3 regions of the Paenibacillus sp. GM1FR genome follow, and region 2 is predicted to be linked to each of the others. Evidence: predicted binding sites of a transcription regulator. Region 2 holds the regulator's gene; each other region holds the start of a gene.

Region 1 (7,708 bases), on a different contig from region 2:
CTTGTGAATTTATCCGTATCTCTTCCACTGAACGTTCCTGCAGCTTGAATCCACTCCGATCGATGACCTGGCAGGAAATGAACACCGAATACGCCACTCTTCTCAATGAGTTCATAGGAGTATGTTTCCTTACGAAGGGAGATGCCGTATACGCCTGGTGATGATCCGATGTATGTATGCCATCCGGACGCCATCACATTCTGGACTCCCTCATGACGTGAAGTCACCACCGCTACCATTCCAGGATAAGAATAAAATATAGGTTCTTCTATCGGCTGACGCATCTAATCCCCTCTCTTCTTCGTTATAAAGACAACTTTAATTATAAAGGAAAGAAACAGGTTGAAAAAGCGTTTTGCAGACGATTTCGCTATAAACGACATATTCACTATCATGGTATACTGAAATGGTCAATTTCTAAAAATACGATACTGGGAATGTGATAGGATATGGTCAAATCAGTCAAATATACCTCCTAAATAAATCCATTATTCAAATTTAGGAGGTTATAACTTATGTTTAATTTAATCGTGTTAGATCAGTGGGATCGAAAGCCATACTTTGACCACTACTTGAATCAGGTCAGATGTACCTACAGCATAACTGCTAATCTGGATATCACTCTATTGATCAACGAACTGAAGCTTAAAGGATTGAAGTTCTATCCCGCTCTTATTCACATGATCTCTACGGTTGTCAATGCACACAGGGAATTTCGAACTTGTTTTGACGCCGAGGGCAGATTGGGCTACTGGGACGAAATGTCTCCGAGTTATACAATTTTTCATGAGGACAACAAAAGTTTCTCAACGATCTGGACAGCATTCCATGAAGATTTCGAGACGTTCCACATTCGTTATCTGGAAGATATGAAGAATTACAAAGATCACAAACAATTTGTTGCCAAACCCAATGAACCGCCAAATACTTTTCCCGTTTCCAGTATTCCTTGGGTGAACTTTACCGGATTTAATCTGAATATTTACAATGAGGGAACCTACTTGTTGCCTATTTTCACGATGGGGAAATATGTTCAACAGAACGATAAAGTATATCTTCCCTTATCCGTTCAGTTACATCACGCCGTGTGCGACGGCTACCATGCTGGTGTTGTATTTAATGAATTGCAATCACTTGCAGATCGATGCCAAGATTGGTGTTAGTTATCTAAATGACAAAAAGGCATTCCTGACTTCGTAATGGAGTCAGGAGTGCCTTTCTTTTTCTCTTTTTTTCAAAAGATATTTAATTGCATTTACTGTACCCACAGTTGCTGCATGTTTTGCAACCTTCCACATTCATCAGGGATGCCGAGCCGCATGAAGGACATAAATCTCTCGATTCGATAAAGGTTTTCTGATCCTCTACTTTTGGATACGTGCTCTCCACTTGATTCTGTTTTTGTAATGCTCCAGGTTCGTTCTCCTGCACATCGCTCTGTACATGACTTTCCAATGCTTTGGCGACTGCATCAGCAATCGATTCAACCCTATTGGCTCCGAAGCCAATCGCTCCCGAACCACCGATTCCCTTGAGATGTTTGATCAACAGTTCAACCTTTTGCCCATGATCTCCGTATCGAAGGAACAGAGAGCATACTCGACCGAGTGCCTCAGCCATGGCAAACACATCCGATCCCGCTTTGCCCACGTTCAGGAAGATCTCACCCGGGGTTCCCTCCAGATCATTGATCGTAATGTAAGCCATACCAAATGGCGTATTGATTTTGTATGTCGCACCGCGCAGTACTTGAGGACGGCTTCTGTATTGTTTATCCAGTACTGTAGAAGAGGACGGGGCTTGATCAGAAGAATGCGTTCTAACACCAACCTGGCTATTGGAAGTTCCATCACTTGCCTGTACTTCAGCATTATTCGGGTTTTCTATAGCAGATACGACTGTCTTCTCTTCAGCTTCCGCCGTGTTCTGATCTTCACCTTGGGTCTCTTCCTTCTTCGACGTGGACAACACCTGCACATCCCTGCTGCCGTCGCGGTATATCGTTACTCCCTTGCAACCAAGGTCGAAGGCCAGTTCGTACAGCTCAGCCGTATCCTCCACTGTAAAATCAGCCGGACAGTTGGCCGTCTTCGAGATCGAACTATCCACCCATTGCTGAATCGTTGCCTGCACCCGTATGTGATTCTCAGCCGACAAATCCATCGCCGTCACATAATAGTCTGGTAAAGCTTCACCAGGATGTTCATCCAGCCAATCTTGTGCGATCGGTACGAACTGTTCATCATAACCTAGACGGCTTTGACGGAAATACTTGAAGGCGAAATACGGCTCAATACCTGTTGATGTGCCCACCATCGTACCTGTACTTCCCGTTGGCGCTTGTGTGATCAGTGTGACATTTCGAATGCCCTGTTTACGGATGGCCTCTCCCACTTCAGGGTACGTCGCAACCATGTTTTTCATGAATCCACTCTGTAAATACGGTTCAGCTTCAAAAGCTGGGAAAGCTCCCTTCTCTGCTGCAATCTCTGCCGATGCCAGATAGGCCTCCTTCGCCATGAATCCATACAGTCTATCCAGAAAAACAAGAGATTCAGGACTGCCGTATCGAATACGCAGCTTAATCATCAGCTCTGCCAGTCCCATGGTGCCAAGCCCAACCCGGCGTTCACGCTGCTGATTCAGTCTATTTTCCTCAAAATGATATGGTGTTGCATCGATGACATTGTCCAAAAATCTAGTCGAGATACGAGTGGTTTCCGCCAGTTCATCCCATGCCACATCATGATTTGTTTCATCGTAGAATTTGGACAGATTAATGGCAGACAGATTACATACACCCCAGGCAGGCAGACCCTGTTCTGCGCAAGGATTAGTACAGATAATCGGATTGAAGTACCAGCTGTTGGACATCTGGTTGTAGTACTCCATGAATACCACACCGGGCTCTGCCGATTTCCAGGCTGATTCAATAATGGTATGCCAGATTTCGCGCGCCTTCAGTGTACGATAGTGCACCACCGAATGACCTGCGGCTTTCCATTGCTGCATATCCCCGTTCCACTCGATGTCGTAGTCCGGATCGTTCGTATCGGGGAAAACCAAGTCCCAATCTCCGTCCTGCTTGACAGCCTCCATAAATGCGTTGCTCACACATACAGACAGATTGGCATTGGTCACCTGCCCCATCGTTTGTTTCACGGTAATAAAATCAAGCACATCTGGATGCCAGTCATTCATCATCAGCATGAGCGCACCCCGGCGGCTTCCGCCCTGTTCAATCAGTCCAGTCGTATAACTGAACAATCCGCCCCACGATACGGAACCGCTGGATGATCCGTTGACACCTTTCACCACCGCTCGGCGAGGACGCAAAGAGGACAAATTAATGCCAACACCTCCCCCACGTGCCATAATCTCCGTCATCTCGGTCAAAGTCTTCATGATGCCACCCCGACTGTCTTGCGGAGACGGAATGACATAACAATTGAAGAGTGTCAACTCATCGCTTGCCCCCGCACCCGCAGCAATTCGGCCTCCGGGTACTAACTTCCAATCTTCCAACACAGAGCGGAACTTGGACTCCCACGTTGCCCGCTGATCGGCTGTGGATTCGACAGAAGCCATCGCTTTGGCAAGACGGTCCCACATCTCTTCCGGTGTTTTTTCTATGTTGAGTGTCAATTTCTCCACACTTGTCTCAATCATCTCTCCCCTTCGAGTCCTTACCTGTACAAGCTGACCCTTACGTTCTATGATTTCGCCCACTTCCTTGGTTGGGAACTTCGGATCATCCTTCGTTAATACCAATACCACATCTCCAACCTTGGCATGATTCGAATCAGCGTCCTTCCAGGCGTATCGGTCCAGAAATATTTTTTCGCTAAGTCCTTCTAATTGGTACGATCGTTGGTTCGATTTCATCGCTACGTTCAACCTCCCCGGAATAAATCTCCATTTTCACTATAAAAGTAAATTATGATGAAACACCACATATAGTGATATAAAACCAGTATATTACACCATATATTGATTTTCCACATGACTTTTATCACAGACCTTATTTTGTAGACTCCCCTGTTCGGACAAACTTCTTCACACACCCTCATACGCATGAATACGACATCAGTGAATTTTTTGGCACAGAAAAAACATGTGCCTTTACTAAATTTCTGGGTTCAATATAAGTTAAACTAATCATTTGCACGTCAACGGAGAGGACAGAAAAAACCTGAAAAAGCGAAGCGTTCGCCTTTATCCCCGGATTTCCCCCTCCAGAAAAGGGAATCAAAGAAATCTGGGGATAACAGCGATTGGAAGGTTGTTCTGTCATCGTAGTGTTCGTGCAAATAAAATGTAGTTCAACTTATATAGTTATGAACTGACTCTCATTCGTCCATACTATTACCTACGAATAAAACGTCATCACGTATGGCAGGGGAGGAAACACCATGAACCGGAAAAACCCGCACCACATGAATCAACCTGTAGCCGAGCTGCCCGTTCCGTTGGAATTTGATCGGACCTGGATTAATCAATTGGAATCACGACTGGATAAAGGGGGGCCTTGGGGGGATTACCGACTCTTTCAACTCGGCATTCAAGCCGAAGAGACCAACCTTATTCCCAATTTTGACGAGATCCAATGTCTCAAGCATCTACAAGGCCTTACCCCACTCCCTCACCAGATGGACACTGCACGCAGAGTATTATTTGAAATGTCAGGCCGGGCCATTCTCGCCGATGAGGTGGGTCTGGGCAAAACCATTGAAGCCGGTCTCATTCTGAAAGAATATATGGTTCGGGGTCTCGTATCCAAGGTACTCATTCTCGTGCCAGCCTCTCTTGTGTTGCAATGGGTACGGGAGTTGAATTCAAAATTTGGCATCCCTGCTATTGCCCAGAAAAAGGCCTATTCCTGGCAGAATGAAGTGGTTGTTGCTTCCATGGATACAGCCAAACGTGACCCGCATAAAGATATGCTGCTGAATACTGATTACGACATGATTATTATTGACGAGGCTCATAAGCTCAAAAACAAGAAAACAACCAACTATCAATTCATGCTGAAATTGCGCAAAAAGTATTGTCTGCTGCTTACAGCTACACCTGTTCAGAACGATATGAGTGAATTGTTCAATCTGATCAACCTGCTGAAGCCCGGTCAACTGGGTCGTCAGGGTGACTTTGCGGCCAACTTTGTTGTAGACAAACGGGTTCCGAAAAATCAGGAACAGCTTAAGAACGAGTTATCCAAAGTCATGATTCGTAACCGCCGCGGCGAAGGCCCCGTTCAATTTACCAAACGGAATGTCTCCAACGTGAATCTGCAACTATCGCCTGAAGAACAAGCGCTTTATGATGGCGTGACTTCCTTTGTTAAAGACCAGTACCAGGAAGCTGGCGGCAACCTAAGTAGCATGCTCTCCCTTGTTACATTGCAGCGTGAAGTGTGCAGCAGTCGAGATGCTGTATTCGTGACGCTTGTTAATCTGTCGAAGAAACTTCCGCTGGACTCTCCCCTTCGGGACAAGATTTGGGAACTCGTTGCCCATATTAAAGCGATCAAGGAGAATACCAAAGCGGAGAAAACGATGGAACTGGTTCGGAACATGAATGAAAAAGTAATTATCTTCACCGAATACCGGGCCACACAGGAGTATCTGCTAAACTATTTCCGCAACAATGGGCTTACGGCTGTACCCTATCGGGGTGGCATGAATCGAGGCAAAAAAGACTGGATGATGGATCTCTTCCGCGGGCGTGTGCAGGCCATGATTGCAACCGAAGCGGGTGGTGAAGGCATTAATCTGCAATTTTGCCATCATATGATCAACTTTGATCTGCCTTGGAACCCTATGCGGGTTGAGCAGCGGATCGGTCGGGTACACCGGCTGGGACAGCAAAATGACGTGAACATCTTCAATTTATCCACGACGGGAACCATTGAGGAACATATTCTGAATCTGCTGCATGAGAAGATCAATATGTTTGAGATGGTGATCGGCGGGCTGGATGTCATTCTGGAACGGCTGGAGAAGAAGGAGTCTATTGAGAAAAGTTTGTACAAAATCATGCTGGAATCACAAACTGATGAAGATATTCGCCGTAAAATGGATTCACTTGGACAATCGCTGAGCTCCATTCAACGTGAGGTTGACGATGAAGGCCCTGCCGTATCCGGGTTGTTAGATCTTCGCAAAGGAGGTAGCTAACTCATGACCATGTCTCCCCATGAAGTGCAGGCTTATGTTCTCACCTATCTGGAAGCACTGGATTGTCAGATTATGGAGCGTTCCCCTGCCCATGTTACAGTCAAACTCTCGCCTGAGGCGGACAAAGCGTTGACCAATCGCCCCTATTATTGGGGGTTCGTGGAACGAACCGGAGCACCCGCTGAGACGATGTCCTTTACATTTATATTTGATCCTGACAGTTATCAGCAGGCCATTGAAGCAGCAGAAGCCAAAGCTGCGCAAGCATCACCTCCTGCTGTTCCTAACCCTGATGGCGTAACCAACGGCAGTCCTCAAGGCGAGCCACCAAAAGAAACTATTCTAGGCCGTTACTTCGGTATTACGCCATCACTGCCACAGCTGGGGCCAGGACGAATATTGCGTGAAGAAGTGGTGTATGGCAGTCGCAGACTGCAGCAGATTTTCGGGGCTGCCCGTGAAGGCGGTGCCTTCGTGAACCTGTTCGAACAGGCTGCCAAACGGCAATTGCGGGCTACAGCGCCAGCCGTATATGAGCCTTGGCTTGGTGTCTGTTTCAAGGTGGAATTCGCCTGTGATTTGAAACGGGAGGAATTACATTTTCTCGGCATCTCCCTTCGCTCGGGTGAAATTATAGAAAAATTCGGCACGAAGCTGAACCGACGTGACCTCAGTCCGAGGCTTGCGGAGAACATGCATGTACAGACAGCTAAAGTTTCGTTATTTGATGCCGGAGCTGCTCTGGAATCTCATTTGACGAACCGCTTGCTGGAACTCGATTATAGCTGGGCAGAGAAAGCCCAAGAGCGGCTTGATCTGGAGCTGGACGTGTTGGACACCTACTATGAGGCGGTACTCCGAGAAGATATGCCTGAGGTAGAATTACCAGGTAACATAACCTCAGACACGGAGAATGTCCCTTCTAACCGCACGCCACCTGTACCACTGATAAAAGTTGTGGATATAACTAACGCTAAACCCATTGGAGCAGATGTAGAACTGGCGGCAGAGGCAGCAGTACCGATCGACTCCGAGACAGATGCCGAAGAAGAGAAAGCAAAACAGGCGGTAATCGATCGCGAAGCTATGAAACTGCAGTATGAGACACGCCGGACCGAGATGATCTGGCAATATGAACCCAAAGTGAAAGTGACTGCCATTAGCAGCGGCATGTTTCACTTAAGATAGACGAAGACACTACTTTTCCTGCAAATGCTGGCAAAAGTAGTGTTTATTCATGATCAGCCGCCCGACAGGTTGCGGCAACCTTTGCATAGCCTGTCCCCTAGAATGAAACTAGGACCCGCTCAGGTAACGGATAAATGAAAAAGTAGGTGTAAATTTGAAACGATTCTTTCATACGTGTTGGAACAACGCTCGGAAAACAACCTGTATAACCTTGGGCTTGCTCAGTTGTCTTGCCCTATTCTCTTTTTGGTCGATAGCCAATGCAGAGGAACAAAAAACCTCTTCGCTATCCCCCGCATCATCAACAGAGTATAGTCCCAAACATCATGCCATTCAGAATGAAA
Region 2 (7,708 bases):
ATCCTTGCTCGAACGCCTGTCGTTCAGTGGCAGCATCGGTTCTGAACAGGAAGCGGTCCCTGCTGCCGAAGTTGAATCCTCCATTGCAACAGAGGACAACATCAGTGAGCTGTTCAGTTCCCTCGATTCCATTGATGTGCTCCACGTGGAGACACATGGGGATAACCCGCACCAAGCGAAACTGATTGGACTAGCTGTAGGTTCCGCTGGAATGTATACGTTCATATCTCCCGAATTGCTTCATTCCGAGGCTGCTGCTCCAGTGCGGGCATGGCTTGGTGATTCAGAGCAGCCGAAGCGCGGTTATGATCTTCATCGTGTGGACCTGGCCCTGCATGCGCATGACATTGAATTCGCTGGTGCGTCATTTGATGTACAACTGGCAGCGTATTTGCTTGATCCAACGGAATCCAACCAGACGATTAGTGGACTCACGACCAAGTATGGTCTGCCGTCACTTGTGGAGGATGACACGGTTATGGGCAAAGGGGCCAAGTACAAGGTACCGGAAGTAGAAATACTGGGGGATTTCCTATGTCGGAAGGCTGCTGCAGTAGCAGCCATTATTCCACTTCAGGAGCAGGTGTTGGAAACCGATGAGATGAATTCACTGTTCCATGAACTGGAGATGCCTTTGTCACGCATATTGGCGGACATGGAGAAACAGGGTATCAAGGCCAATACAGCCGATCTACAGGCTTTGGGCAGTGAGTTTGAAGAACAGATCAGCAGGTTGATGGCTGAGATTTACAAGCTGTCAGGAACGGAATTTAATCTGAATTCACCAAAGCAACTGGGTGAGATTTTATTTGATAGACTGGGCTTGCCAGTGGTGAAGAAAACAAAAACGGGTTATTCCACAGATGCGGAAGTATTGGAGAAATTGGCTCCTTATAATGATGTGGTCAAGCATATTCTGCAATATCGTCAGCTTGCCAAGCTGCAATCCACTTATGTGGAAGGATTGCTCAAAGAGATATCCAATCGGGATGGCAAGGTGCATACGTATTATCGTCAGACCATTGCTGCAACGGGACGACTTAGCAGTCAATTCCCGAACTTGCAGAACATTCCGATTCGGATGGAAGAAGGTCGCAAAATCCGGAAGGTATTTGTTCCTTCCGAGCCAGGATGGTCCATTTTGGCAGCAGACTATTCCCAGATTGAACTGCGAGTACTGGCCCACATTTCGGACGATGAGCGCTTGAAGGAAGCGTTTGTCAACGATATGGATATTCATACAAAGACAGCTTCGGATGTATTCGGTGTGAAGCCTGAGGATGTGGATGGGGATATGCGTCGTTCCGCGAAGGCAGTTAACTTTGGTATCGTGTATGGCATAAGTGATTATGGCTTATCACAGAACCTGCACATTACACGTAAAGAGGCCGCGCAGTTTATAGATCAGTATTTTGAAGTATTCCAGGGTGTGCGCCGATATATGGATGATATTGTGAAGGAAGCTCGCCAGGATGGTTACGTCAAAACGCTGTTGGAACGTCGTCGCTACCTGCCAGAGATTAATGCCAGCAACTTCAATCTGCGTTCCTTCGCAGAGCGTACGGCGATGAATACACCGATTCAGGGAACAGCGGCAGATATCATCAAGCTGGCCATGGTACAGATGGATGAAGCGTTGCGGGAACGCAAGTTGAAGAGCCGTATGTTGCTTCAGGTGCACGATGAACTTGTATTCGAAGTGCCTGCGGATGAATTGGAACTGATGAAAGAGTTAGTACCTTCTGTTATGGAAAAAGCTTTGGAACTGTCGGTTCCGCTGAAAGCCGAAGTCAGCTTTGGTGATAACTGGTACGAAGCGAAATAAATCAAGTGCTGCGCGGTTTTTCCGGTATTTTACAATAGGCCCTTCCATGTTTGAGATATAAGAAAAGGGTCCCGCTGAGCGCTATCTTCCGTTATAATATAGGGGAGGTGAGAACATCATGCCGGAATTACCGGAAGTCGAAACAGTCAGAAGAACATTGAATCAACTTATTGTGGGCAAAACGATTGATCATGTTACCGTTAGCTTGCCGCGGATTATTCAGCGGCCGGACGACATAGATGCATTTGCAATGGAACTCGCGGGACATACCGTCATTGGCGTGGAGCGCCGCGGCAAGTTTTTGCGTATTTTGCTGGACGGGCTGGTGCTTGTCTCCCATCTGCGGATGGAAGGAAGGTACGGTGTGTACGAGCAGCATGAAGATGTGGAGAAACATACACATGTGATCTTCCATTTTAATGATGGTACGGAATTACGTTATAAGGATGTGCGTCAATTTGGTACGATGCATCTGTTCAATGCAGGTGAGGAACTGGTGTCCAAACCTCTGCTGAAGCTGGGACTGGAGCCGCTTGATCCAGCCTTTACGGTAACTGCATTCCGCGAGGCGGTTGGCAAGCGTACAACCAAAATCAAGGCTGTACTTTTAAATCAGGCATATGTGGTTGGTATCGGGAATATTTATGTGGACGAGGCTCTATTTCGCGCAGGTATCCATCCCGAGACCATCGCCAAGACACTGACCGAAGCTCAGTTAACGGTGCTTCATGAAGCGATTGTGGCTACGCTGCAAGATGCAGTGAATGCAGGTGGATCATCCATCAAGTCCTATGTGAATGGACAGGGTGAGATGGGGATGTTCCAGCATCAACTGAAAATCTATGGACGCAAATCAGAACCTTGTACAACTTGTGGTACGTTAATTGAAAAAACGGTGGTTGGTGGCCGTGGCACGCATTTTTGTCCGAACTGTCAGCTGCTGTAACATGAACTGAATGAACGAAATGATGAAATCATAGCACCCTTGGATTCCTCCCTCCATATACTGATATGGCAGAAATAAGCGGGCGTATACCCATACTGGCATCTTCAGTTGGCACGAGTACCGCACAGAGGAGGAGTCCGGGGTGCTGCATCATTTTATTTCATTGCTGGCGCTTGCTTTGGCGCTTAGTTTAGATGGTTTTGGAGTCGGGATTACATATGGGTTACGGAGGACTAAGATTCCCCTGTTATCTATCGCTGTTATTTCGATCTGTTCAGGATTGGTTATTGCCTTGTCGATGCAAGTAGGTGTGTTGTTGTCCCATGTGGTGTCACCGGATATCGCTTCGATCGTGGGAGCCGTCATATTGATAGGTATTGGTGCATGGTCACTGTTGCAACTAATTCGAAAGCAAGGCAAAGAACAGCTGGAAACAGACACTGGAATGGGTGAGGCAGCAGAAGCAAAGGTAACTGGAGTGGGAGAAGCACAAGAGAGACTGTCGGATTCAAAGGGCAGGAATCAGGTGCTTGCACTGGATCTGGAGCAGTCGGCTTCAAATGGATCACTGGAACGAATGGTATTTACACTGGAGCTGCGCAAGCTGGGCGTTGTCATTCAGATCCTTCGCAGTCCCTCCAAGGCGGATATGGATAACTCGGGGAGTATATCTGCTCAAGAAGCGATGTGGCTGGGTATTGCCCTGTCTCTGGATGCGTTTGGAGCAGGTTTGGGAGCGGCACTTCTGGGATTCCCTACACTATGGACAGCACTCATTATTGCACTGTTTAGTGGGGCTTTTCTGTCACTCGGCATGAAGGTTGGCCTACGATTCTCAGCTCTGCGCTGGATGCGAAGACTGTCTGTATTGCCAGCGCTATTGTTAATGATTATGGGAATAATGAAGTTGTTATGAGGTGAAACGATGAATATAGGCTTAACCGGCGGGATCGCGACAGGCAAAAGCAGTGTTTCCGCCTATCTCGCCAGTAAGGGAGCGTTGCTCATCGATGCAGACGTTATTGCCCGGGAAGTTATGATGCCCGGGCATCCCGTGTTGGCCGCCGCTGTTAAGCGGTTTGGACAAGCCATACTGAACGAAGATGGAACACTGGATCGGAAAAAGCTTGGAAGTATTGTTTTCGAACAACCAGAGGAACGAAAGGCATTGGAGGCTATCACACATCCGGCGATCCGAAGAGAGATGCGCGAACGGGCTGCTGCATACGCGTTGCAACATCCGGATAAACTTGTGGTATCTGATATTCCTTTGCTCTACGAATCAGGTCTGGAGGACGGTTTCGAGGAAGTCATGGTTGTATATGTTCCGAGATCGGTGCAACGAGATCGCTTGATGAGTCGGGATGGAATGACTGCAGCACAGGCCGAGGCTCGAATGGATGTACAGATGGATATTGAGCGCAAAAAACAGCTGGCAGACATTGTCATCGATAACAGCGGCTTATGGCCTGCGACGGAGCAGCAAATTGACTCATATCTACAGCGTAAGGGTTTGTTATGAGAATATTGCGTAAGAAACGTTTACTGCTGTTGATGTTTGTGTCCTTTGTACTGGTGTTATTTCTGAATACAAACTGGATGGCATGGTTCTATCCCATACATTATAAGGAAGAGATCCGTGCCCAATCTCAGAGTTATGAGGTTGATCCGTTTCTGATTGCTTCCATTATCAAGGTGGAGACCAATTTTAAGACAAGCAAGGAATCCAAACGAGGTGCCATTGGGCTCATGCAACTGATGCCGGACACGGCGAATTGGATACTGGAACAAGCCAAAATTCCCGACACTTCGCTGGAGGAATTGAAGCACGAGCCTGAACGAAATATTCAATTAGGTACATGGTATCTGCGGAATCTGTCTGATCAATTCGATGGCAATGAAGCAGTTATGATCGCTGCATATAATGCGGGACCAGGCAAAGTAAACAGTTGGCTTAGAGATGGTGTATGGGATGGCTCGTTCGATACAGTGAAAGATATTCCGTTTGGTGAGACGCGTCACTATGTACAAAGAGTCATTTACTATTATAATCAGTATGTAAAGATCTATAATACGTTCTAAGTATATAAGTAGAAGCACAGAGCAGGCCGGTTATTCACCGGCCGCTCCATGCTCCTCTGTGTAGCGTATTACGATGCAGATATTATTGGTATTGACCTGCCAATTGCTGTTCTGCAATTGTTACCAGACGCTTCGTGATGTATCCACCGATCGAACCGTTCTCGTAAGAAGTCATGTTACCTTGGTATCCGTCTTGTGGGATGCTGATTCCGAGTTCTTGAGCAACTTCATATTTCATTTGCTCGAGTGCTGCGGAAGCTTTAGTTACCACCAAGTTGTTGGAGTTACCATTGCTTTGTGCCATTGCTGTTCACCTCCTCGCGGGTTGGTAAAAGTATTATGTGTCGGCAATGCGTTTTTCATTACAAAATCAGTACAGGGAATATGTGGTAAAAAGTAAAACGTGGGAAGTGATCTGTTTTGAAGTGTCCTTATTGCGGTTATATGGGTACCAAAGTGCTTGATTCGCGTCCGGCCAACGAAGCAAAATCCATTCGTCGTCGCCGTGAGTGTGAGCAGTGTGCCCGAAGATTTACAACGTTTGAGATGATTGAGGAGACTCCACTGATTGTCATTAAGAAAGATGGCAGTCGTGAAGAGTTCAGCCGGGACAAAATTCTCCGCGGGCTTATTCGTGCCTGTGAGAAACGTCCAGTCTCCGTAGAGACCCTGGAGATGATGGTATCTGAGGTGGAGAAATCTCTGCGTAATACAGCCGATGCTGAAGTGGAGAGTCGCCAGATTGGTGAGCTATTGATGGAACAGTTGTTTCCAGTCGATGAAGTGGCTTATGTCCGTTTTGCGTCGGTATACCGCCAGTTCAAAGATATCAATATGTTCATGAAAGAACTGAAATCCCTGTTGTCCAAAGACGATCTGGAGGATTAGTGAAGTTGGTAAAGGGAGAAGAGCAGTCTGGAGTTCCAGTCCGTGTGTACCAGAGAAATCGGTTGTTCTTCTCCAATCACTTTGGATCTTGAAAAAGTGATTGACAGCGAAAGCTGGATTTTATATGATATAGAAGTCGCCTGTGGAACGTAGCAGTGCTGGACAAGTTATCTATTTTATATCTTGGGGCCTTAGCTCAGCTGGGAGCACACCATGCAGCGTAAACCAACCAGTGAAAATAAGGTTTTGAAGTAAGGATTATTGATTTGGGGAATTAGCTCAGCTGGGAGAGCGCATCGCTGGCAGCGATGAGGTCAGGGGTTCGAGCCCCCTATTCTCCATAAGAGTTTGGCGAGAAAACGGCAGAGATGCCGTTTTTTTCTTTATCATTGTGGAGTAAAATTAAAGTATTAGTGCTTGCGTAAGGTAAAGAGAACTAGATTATGATGAGGCTCCTGCCACTGGTGGGGGTCTTTTGCTGTCGTAAATGGAAAAATATTCTCGTTTTTGCAATAGGAATAGGATACAATAACTATATGATTATAGCGAAACAAGAAAAATTTGAGCCAGAGGTGATTCTCTTTGAAGTTAGTGAAGGTAATAATTAAGAACTTTCGTTCTTATAAGAATGAAGTGCAAATCCCTTTTGATAACTTTACAGCTCTAATTGGAAAAAATGATGTAGGAAAATCAACTGTTCTTGAAGCACTTGAGATTTTTTTTAACAACAGTTTGGTTAAAATAGAGCAGTCGGATGCATGTGTATTTAATGAAGACAAGAAAGTTGTTATTGGTTGTGTATTCGCTGAACTTCCAGATCAAGTAGTTCTTGATACGGATTCCCTGACAAGTTTTAAAGGCGAATACTTATTGAACTCGCAGGGAGAACTAGAAATTCGTAAAGAATATGATTGTAATTTGAAGACACCTAGAGAAGTTGTGTACTCTTATTCGAGCCATCCAAGCATAGATGGGGCTAATGATCTAATTAAATTAAAAAATGCCGATTTAAAGAAACGTGCACGTGAACTAAGTATTGATTTGACTGGTGTTGATCAGAGATCTAACCCTCAATTAAGAAACATTATTAGGAACAGCTTTCAAGACCTCCAAATAGAAGATGGATTGATCTCTCTAAATGATGACAACGCTAAAGCTGTATGGGGAAGTATTTTAAAAAAACTACCGCAATATGCACTTTTTCAGGCTGATAGACCAAGTAAAGATGATGATTCTGAGGTTCAAGATCCAATGAAGTACGCCATAAATGAGGCAATAAAGAGTGTGGAGGATGAACTCGCAAGTATAAAGGAAACGGTTCGGAATCAAGTAATCAGTGTTGCTCATAGAACGTTGGACAAGCTAAAGGAAATGGATGCTGATCTTGCTAATGAATTGGAACCCCACTTTAAGACAGAACCCAATTGGAATGGGCTATTTAAACTTTCGCTCACCAGTGATAATCAAATTCCAATAAATAAGCGGGGTAGTGGAGTTCGTAGGCTTATTTTACTCAACTTCTTCCGCGCTGAAGTCGAACGTAGGCAATTAGAAGCAGGGTCGACTAGTGTAATTTATGCAATTGAGGAACCTGAAACTGCACAGCATCCTAACAACCAGAAAATGTTGGTAGAGGCGCTGACACAACTCTCAAATACAGATAACTGTCAAGTTATTACTACTACCCATGTGCCGGGGTTGGCTGGTCTACTCAATGTGGACAATCTACGTTATATCGAAGCACAACCTGATAGAAGTAGGAGGGTTAGACATAGTGAGCCTGATGTATATAAAAGAATTGCAGAACAACTGGGGGTATTACCTGATAGTCGTGTGAAAGTATTTATTTGTGTAGAAGGCCCTCATGATGTTCGTTTCTTAAACCATATTAGTAGAATGCTGAATAGGCAAAATCCAATTTTCCCAGACATTGAATCTGATCCTCGAATTGCTATTTTTCATTTGGG
Region 3 (7,708 bases), on a different contig from region 2:
AAGTTCACTTTCTATTGTAACGTAACCAGCTCGGAATAAAAGGGCTTTGGCTCAGAAAATGGAAAATGAAAAAAAGCGCACCTATAAGGTGCGCCGAATAAAAATCTATGATCATGATCTAAGGCAAAGTAATGCTCAATGCATTCAACAGATCAGCCTGTCTGACCGGCTTGGTCAGAACAGCATCAAAGGCTTCTGCTTCATGCAATTCAATGTGCATACCATAAGGAACAAGAACAATGACGGGCAGATTCTCCAGTCGCTGTTTCAGTTCATGTACAAAATCAACCGCGCCGCCTTCCATTAATCCCATATCCACAACGGCTACATCCGGCATGAATCCTTCCTTGATCCAATCATGCGCTAATGTCACACCCGAGGTCATGTGTACATCCATCTCCCACCTACGCATCAGGGAAGAGACACCTTGCAAAATGTCAGGGTCCTTGGCAAGCAACACCTTTTTCCCTTTTAACCGCTGCTGAACACTTGCGAGTTGAGGTAACTCCCAGTATCTGCGCAACGGAAGGGAGATGTTGAATTCCGTCTCATTTTCCTTCACACTGCTCACCTGAATACGGCCATGCATGAGAATGGCAAGATTCTGGCTTACAGCTAAACCCAGATTGCTTCCAATCAGTTTTTGGATATTCAAATTTTCATCTTGGCTGTTAAAGGTTGGTGTCTTCTTGTCCGATAACATCTGACCCGTGTACTTCACCTTGAGCTGAAGTGTACCGGTCTCCTCCAATTCTCCTCCGTTCACCACTGCTGTGATCAGAACGGAACCTTCACGCGTTGAATCGAGAGCATATTGAATGACGTGTGCAAGCAACTGTCCAATCTTGACTTCATCACCAACGAACACTTGAGATACATTCAGTTCAAGATTTAATCCCAGCTCAATGTTCTTGCCCGTCGCAATCCCGGCATAGAGATACACGGTATTCTCAATGGTGCCTACCAGATCAAACGGATCATCATGTATAACCGTTTTACCTGCTTCATTAATGTTGAAATTCATCATATTATTCAGCAAGGAAAGCAGAATATTGCCGCTTGTCTCAATCATGTTCACATATTCGGACTGCTCCTCAGGCATATCCGGTGTGCGCATCAGATCTGTCAGTCCCAAAATACCGTTCAAAGGATTGCGAATCTCGTGACTCATTAGCTTCAACATCTGTGTTTTGGTCATAGCCTCAGATTCGGCACGTTCTTTCTCTGCCTGGAGCTGTTCTTGCATTTGTTCCGAATCACTCAATTTCTGCTCCTGAACATGCAACGTGCTTTCCAGATCAACAACATAACCCAGGAATACAGCCATTGCCTTCAGTGTCTTCATATCGGTTTCGCTGATCACATAACCAGGATCATCCATCAGACAGATGGTGCCAAATGTTTCGCCCGATCTTCTCATAATAGGCACGCCCACGAAGAAGCGATTGCCAAGTCCGCTCGTAACGCCCATGGATCGTGTCATCGGATGTTCACATGTATCCGGGATCGTAAGAACGCTACCGTTGTCTCTTAATACCAGGCTGCAATATGAATCCGTAAATGGAAGTGCACTGCCTTTAACAACTAACTCTTCCGTACGATTAAAGGCCTCTAAAATGACATTGGTCACCCCGTCATTCGTGGCAACAAAGATGGTATTGACCTTCAATATACCACTTAATACGTCTACGATATGAGCCGCAGCTTCCTTTATATCTTCATAGAAGCCTCTTGTAATGCCTTCTGCCGTCCCCATGATTCACCCCTCTTATCTTAGCTGCACTTTCAAATCTGTATTTCAGAATGTTTAATCACGTACAGGGGTCATCAAAAATCCGAATAGCTGTCACAATCTATACTTATATGATTAACACCGTAGAAGTATAAGAGAATCATACTCCCTGCCTATTGCCCATTTGTGGACAAAAGCAGGTCTTAAACGGATGGTTTAACGACCGCGAATTCATTGCAACTCGCCTTTTCAACTTGATTAAAGTCCATCTTGTCCAACTTCGAATATTATCCTTGCAAGATAACTAGAAATTATACGCTTCTACTCAGACTTTGGAAACCTTTATCCGCAGCAATTAAGGGAAAGCCCACTTTGTTCAGTAAGCTGTGTGATCATGATCACACCCAAAAAACCACATATAGTTTATAAATGGATAATACGAATCTACATATAGTATTTAACGTGAATTGAATGATAACCAAAATCATTTTAGGAGGAACCTTACATGAACATGCTTGAGTATGCCACTCCACCGGCATCCGATCCATTATCCGACCTGGGAAGACGAATTATTGGCGCAGAAGACGCCGATACGCTGAGGGAGAATGCGAATCTGAACGGGGACTCCTTCAGCGGTAAGATGAGCAGGCTCGGTTCGGAGACCGCCAAGTGGCATGCTCTGCGTCATGTGTTGCCGGAAGAGCTTGCCCAAGCTGTGGAGAACGGAGATCTGTATGTACACGATCTGGATCAGTATGCTCTTGGAACGACCAACTGCATCTTTATCCCGTTTGACCGTCTCCTCGCTGCGGGTTTCAACACAGGCAACGGATCGGTTCGCACACCTCAGACGATCATGTCCGCAATGGCCCTGGTTGCGATCATCTTCCAATCCCAGCAGAACAGTCAATATGGCGGTGTATCGGCCAATAAGATTGACTGGGATTTGGCCCCTTATGTACAGCGATCGTTCCGCAAACATTATCGCAAAGGGCAACGGCTCTTTGGTGAAAATGTTCTGATCGGGGATGAACAGCTTCATCTGGATAGCATCGAAGCGAAGAATCAATGTCCGCGGGCATATGCCTTCGCCTATGAAGAGACTGTATTGGAGACAGGACAAGCTGCTGAATCACTGATTCATAACCTGAATACGATGAGCAGCCGGGCAGGTGGTCAGATTCCATTTACTTCACTGAACTATGGATTATGTACATCAGCAGAAGGTCGGTTGGTATCACGCTCGTTGCTGGAAGCAACCATTCGTGGCTTGGGCAACGGGGAGACTCCCGTGTTCCCTCAACATATTTTCCAATGTAAACAGGGGATCAATCAGGCTCAAGGTGAGCCGAACTATGATCTGTTCCGGCTCGCAGTCACCTGTTCATCCCGGCGGATGTATCCTAACTTTGTCAATGTGGATGCCTCTTTCAATCTGCCTTTCTATCATCCGGAAGATCCGGATACGATCATCGCAACGATGGGATGCCGCACACGTACACTGGCTGACCGGTTTGGTCGCAATCGTCAAAGTGGTAAAGGTAATCTGTCCTTCAACACCATTAACCTCGTCAAGCTCGGCATCCGGTTTGGCATCTGCCAAGGTGCCAGAGCTGTCGCTGACCGGGCCGGATTCTATACTGCTTTGGAGTCGGTTATGCATAATGCCGCTTCCGGCCTGCTGCACCGCTACCGAATTCAGACATTGCAGCCTGCCAAGGCATCGGACTTCATGATGCGGGAGGGTGTATGGGAAGGTGGAGAACAGCTTGACCCGAACGAGCCCGTTGCCGATCTATTAAAGCATGGAACATTATCTCTTGGTTTTATCGGTCTCGCGGAATGTATGACAGCTCTCTATGGGCGTCATCATGGGCAGGACCCTCATGTACACCGCGAAGCGCTCAACATTATTCGGACCATGAGAGAGTTCTGTGACCGGATGAGCGAGCAGCATAACTTGAATATCACCCTGTTTGCCACACCTGCTGAAGGGTTGTCCGGCAAATTCACGAAGATCGACAGAGCCCATTATGGCATTATTCCCGGGGTTAATGATCGTGAGTATTATACGAACTCATTCCATATCCCGGTCTATCACACTCTTCCAGCTTATCGGAAGATTGAACTGGAGGCCCCATTCCACACGTTATGTAACGCGGGTGCAATCTCCTATGTGGAGCTTGACGGAAACGTTCGAGCCAACACCGCAGCTTTCCTGCGAATTGTACAGTATGCACTGGCGCAGGATATCGGTTATTTCTCCATTAATCATCCGATTGATCGCTGCCCTGCATGTGGTTATGAAGGCGTCATTGGGGATGTATGCCCAAACTGTGAAGCCCACGAGAACCATGTACACTTCCAGCGGTTACGCCGCGTAACTGGCTATCTGACCGGGGATTACAAAGTACGCTTCAATGCTGCGAAGCAAGCCGAAGTGCGGGATCGGGTGAAACACCGGTGAATCTATATGGTTACATCCCGGAATCGGTGAATGAAGGAATCGGCCTGCGTGCCGTGTTGTTCATCAGCGGATGCCGTCACGCCTGTCCGGGCTGCTTCAGTCCGGATTCATGGAGCTTTCGAGCGGGTGAGCTCTTTACAGAGGAGCGGCAGCAGCAGATTCTGCATGAAGTGACGACCCATCCGTTACTGGATGGCGTTACGTTGTGTGGTGGTGATCCCTTTTTCTCGGCAGCAGAATGTACGTCTTGGGTCCAGCAACTCCGCGCTACACGTCCTGATCTGACGGTATGGGCCTACACGGGATTCGAATATGAAGAACTGATTACCGACCCTGCAAGAGCGGAGCTTGCTCGATTGTGCGATGTCATTATTGACGGTCGATACGTTGAAGCGGAGCGTGATGTCTCCCTTCCCTTCCGCGGCAGTCGGAATCAACGTTTGATTGATGTCCGTGCAACACTAGCCACTCGAACCATCGTTACAATGCAGCTCAGTATGCGGTAAACATTGGTTTTATTCCCCTCACAACAATTAGTAAGGCACGGGTCCCCGGGGACTCGTGTCTTTTTCGCGTATAGCCGCCTTCTTTAAAGAAATAAGTTTTATCCATTCTCTCTACTTTCTTCTCTATTGCATGACGATATATTATATAGGTAGTTAGTAATTTAGCATTTAAAATTTAACCGTTTACATAAGGTAACCAGGGAGGAATCATCTTTTATATGGATATTGTTCAAGCATTAATTACGTGTATGCCTTTCTTTCGAGACACCATCCGTCAGGATGTAACCATGTCCATTATTGATCAAGAAAAATTCTTATATTTCTCAGCAGGAGAATCGTTAAAGCAACTGAATTATCAACCAGGCGACCCACTATTGGATGGAAATCGAAATTTTGCTGATCTCAACGGCGGTACAGTCAAACGATTTGATCACTACCCTAAAGATTTATTCGGTGTTCCTTTTGACGTGGCTTTTATCCCCATTAAAAATGAGAAAGGTGAAGTCATCGCCCTGTTTAATCTGCTCTACAGTATGGATGACCAGGACCAGTTGCAACAGCTCATGGATGCTACCGAAAATCTGACCAACCAGTTAATTGACAGTGTACAGCATGTAGCTGCACACTCCGAGGAACTCAGTGCCACAACCGAAGAGATCCGGAACAATTCCAAACAAGCCGTACAGAAATCAGGCAATGTCACTCAGGTCGCCAGTTTCATTCGTGAAATCTCCGAACAAACCAATCTGCTCGGCTTGAATGCTGCCATTGAAGCTGCTCGTGTAGGTGAAGCAGGTGCAGGTTTTGGCGTTGTTGCCAAAGAAATTCGCAAACTGTCTGTGGATACCAAAGAAGCAACGGCCCGTATTGAAGATTCTCTTCTGTCGGTTCGGCAATCCATTCAAGGCATGGAGAATGAACTTGGTGAGATCACTGCAAGCTCCCAAGAGCAGGCTGAACTCGTAAACAATTTCATGAGCACAATTGAGAAACTGAATGAAACCAACAAACAATTGAAGCAATTTGTGCAAAAAATGATTACGTTTGACGGTAAATAAAAATACGTTTAATGGACCATACAAGCACGGTTCATATCATAGAAATTTGTATAATTCGTTTCCTACCGCTCAGGGGATTTATGCAAAATGGTCATTAAACAACAAACTAAGCCTCCGAATAAGTTCGGAGGCTTTTTCATGAGCTATTTGAATTAACGAATCTCAAAGTGACTGATGCGCACACCCGCAGACAACACAATGTATACATCCTGTGCACCTGATGCACCTGTGAGTTCCGCCTTCACGGTAGACCACTGCTGGGCTTCACCTTGCGCCAGTTCCACACGTCCTGCGAGCGTACCGTCTGGTGAACCGAGTCGAACTTCCAACACAGCACCTGCTTGTTCTGCGGAGACACGCGCTTCAATTGTTGCTGCCCCACTACCCAGATCGGCATCCTTGAAAGCAATCCATCCTTGCTCTCCAACGACACGGACAGCACTTCCACCCTCTTTGCTCTCATCCAGATCAACACCCAGGTAAGCATCATAATTCTCAGCACGGGTAGCCACACCCAGATTACGAGCGGGGATTGTCTCTCCTTCAACCGTCAGGTCTGCAACCAGCTGAACATCGGAGGATGACTTGGCAACCATAATGGAGTAAGTTCCACTTTCCACGACATACCGATCACGAGTTACATCCCAGATTGCCAGTTCCTGAACAGGCAAAGTAAAGCTGACCTTCGCTGTAGCTCCCGCTTCGATATGAAGACGACGGAATCCTTTTAACGTTTTGAGTGGACGTTTCACCCGGGATTTGCCTGCACGAACGTACAACTGTACAACCTCGTCGCTGGCAATTGAACCGGTATTGGTTACATCTACAGTTACCGTTGCGTTGCCCTCTGTACCCACTTGAGCTGGGCTAAGTTCCAAATTGCTGTATTTAAATGTTGCATACGTCAGACCATGTCCAAACGGATACAATACATTGCCTTCAAAATATTGATATGTCCGACCAGATTGAATGATATCGTAATCCTTGATGTCGGTCAGTTGATTTGCCGATTGTACCCATGTCATATTCAGACGGCCTGCTGGTGCATAGTCGCCATACAAGACGTCAGCTACTGCGTTACCCAGTTCCTGTCCTGCGTGTGAAGTATACAATACCGCCGGGATGTTCTCCTGAACCCAGTTGGATGTGAACGGATAACTACCCACGATGACAACTACCGTGTTCGGGTTCGCGGCATAGACCGCCTCAACCAGACGTTGCTGGGATTCGGCGAGATCCAGACTTGGACGGTCAATCTCTTCTTTACCATTTACAAGCGGATTATTACCAACAAAGACAATCGCCGTTTCCGCAGCCTTAGCCGCTGCTACCGCTTCTTCAAGTCCGTTCACAACCACATCCTGCTTGAACGTCTCTGTGGCACCAAAGGTTTTCAGTTCCTCGGACACTACGAATGCATCGTTTCCACCATTAGGTGCAGTCACCGTTTTGCCATTCCAAGTAGTCAGACCTACACTGCCATCCTCTTGTGGCAACAGGTGGAATACTTCCTTCACGAACCAGCCGTACACTTCATCAGCGGAAGCCGTTACGGTCTCTTCATCTGTGGTCAGATATTTGCCGTTGCTTTCGGCCTGCAAGGTATAACTTCCGAAGCCCCAGTCGGAAACCATAAACGTCTCCGCTTCTCCCGAAGCAATCACAGGTGATTTCTCACCTTCTGCCAGTCCAATTTTCTTCCCATTGGCTATGGAAGTTAACGTAATACGATCATTACCATCCTTGAACGATACTTTATCGTTGCCTACTTTGCCACGGATCGCTTCAAGCGGGGATACGTTATACGGCATGGTGCCTGCATACCAGTCACGATAGACGGTTCCGCCCAATTGACCAATCACAGCCACTTTACCAGCTTTTGTTTTGTCCAGCGGGAGCGTGCCTTTGTCGTTTTTGAGCAATACCACTTGTTCTCTTGCAGCTC

Evidence for each region. The regulator NrdR, encoded in region 2, represses ribonucleotide reductase genes. The targets are predictions, from matches to a motif close to AACACNATATATNGTGTT.
Region 1: the regulator NrdR is predicted to act here: its motif matches at 3,947-3,964, upstream of PAEAM_RS24755 (adenosylcobalamin-dependent ribonucleoside-diphosphate reductase).
Region 3: the regulator NrdR is predicted to act here: its motif matches at 2,173-2,190, upstream of PAEAM_RS16740 (anaerobic ribonucleoside triphosphate reductase).

What each region holds. Positions count from the first base shown of each region.
Region 1 covers NZ_MKZL01000054.1:101,148-108,855, reverse strand. Annotated here, with positions in the region: gene PAEAM_RS24765 (flavin reductase family protein) at 1-284, opposite strand, end outside; gene catA (type A chloramphenicol O-acetyltransferase) at 516-1,163, shown strand; gene PAEAM_RS24755 (adenosylcobalamin-dependent ribonucleoside-diphosphate reductase) at 1,246-3,885, opposite strand; gene PAEAM_RS24750 (DEAD/DEAH box helicase) at 4,413-6,176, shown strand; gene PAEAM_RS24745 (YqhG family protein) at 6,180-7,364, shown strand; gene PAEAM_RS24740 (hypothetical protein) at 7,576-7,708, shown strand, end outside.
Region 2 covers NZ_MKZL01000059.1:1,216-8,923, reverse strand. Annotated here, with positions in the region: gene polA (DNA polymerase I) at 1-1,825, shown strand, start outside; gene mutM (DNA-formamidopyrimidine glycosylase) at 1,944-2,771, shown strand; gene PAEAM_RS26110 (manganese efflux pump) at 2,914-3,687, shown strand; gene coaE (dephospho-CoA kinase) at 3,697-4,293, shown strand; gene PAEAM_RS26100 (lytic transglycosylase domain-containing protein) at 4,290-4,853, shown strand; gene PAEAM_RS26095 (alpha/beta-type small acid-soluble spore protein) at 4,936-5,157, opposite strand; gene nrdR (transcriptional regulator NrdR) at 5,274-5,741, shown strand; tRNA gene PAEAM_RS26085 (tRNA-Ala) at 6,010-6,082, shown strand; gene PAEAM_RS26080 (ATP-binding protein) at 6,333-7,708, shown strand, end outside.
Region 3 covers NZ_MKZL01000022.1:236,784-244,491, reverse strand. Annotated here, with positions in the region: gene PAEAM_RS16745 (hybrid sensor histidine kinase/response regulator) at 119-1,756, opposite strand; gene PAEAM_RS16740 (anaerobic ribonucleoside triphosphate reductase) at 2,238-4,199, shown strand; gene nrdG (anaerobic ribonucleoside-triphosphate reductase activating protein) at 4,196-4,705, shown strand; gene PAEAM_RS16730 (methyl-accepting chemotaxis protein) at 4,924-5,763, shown strand; gene PAEAM_RS16725 (glycoside hydrolase family 3 C-terminal domain-containing protein) at 5,916-7,708, opposite strand, start outside.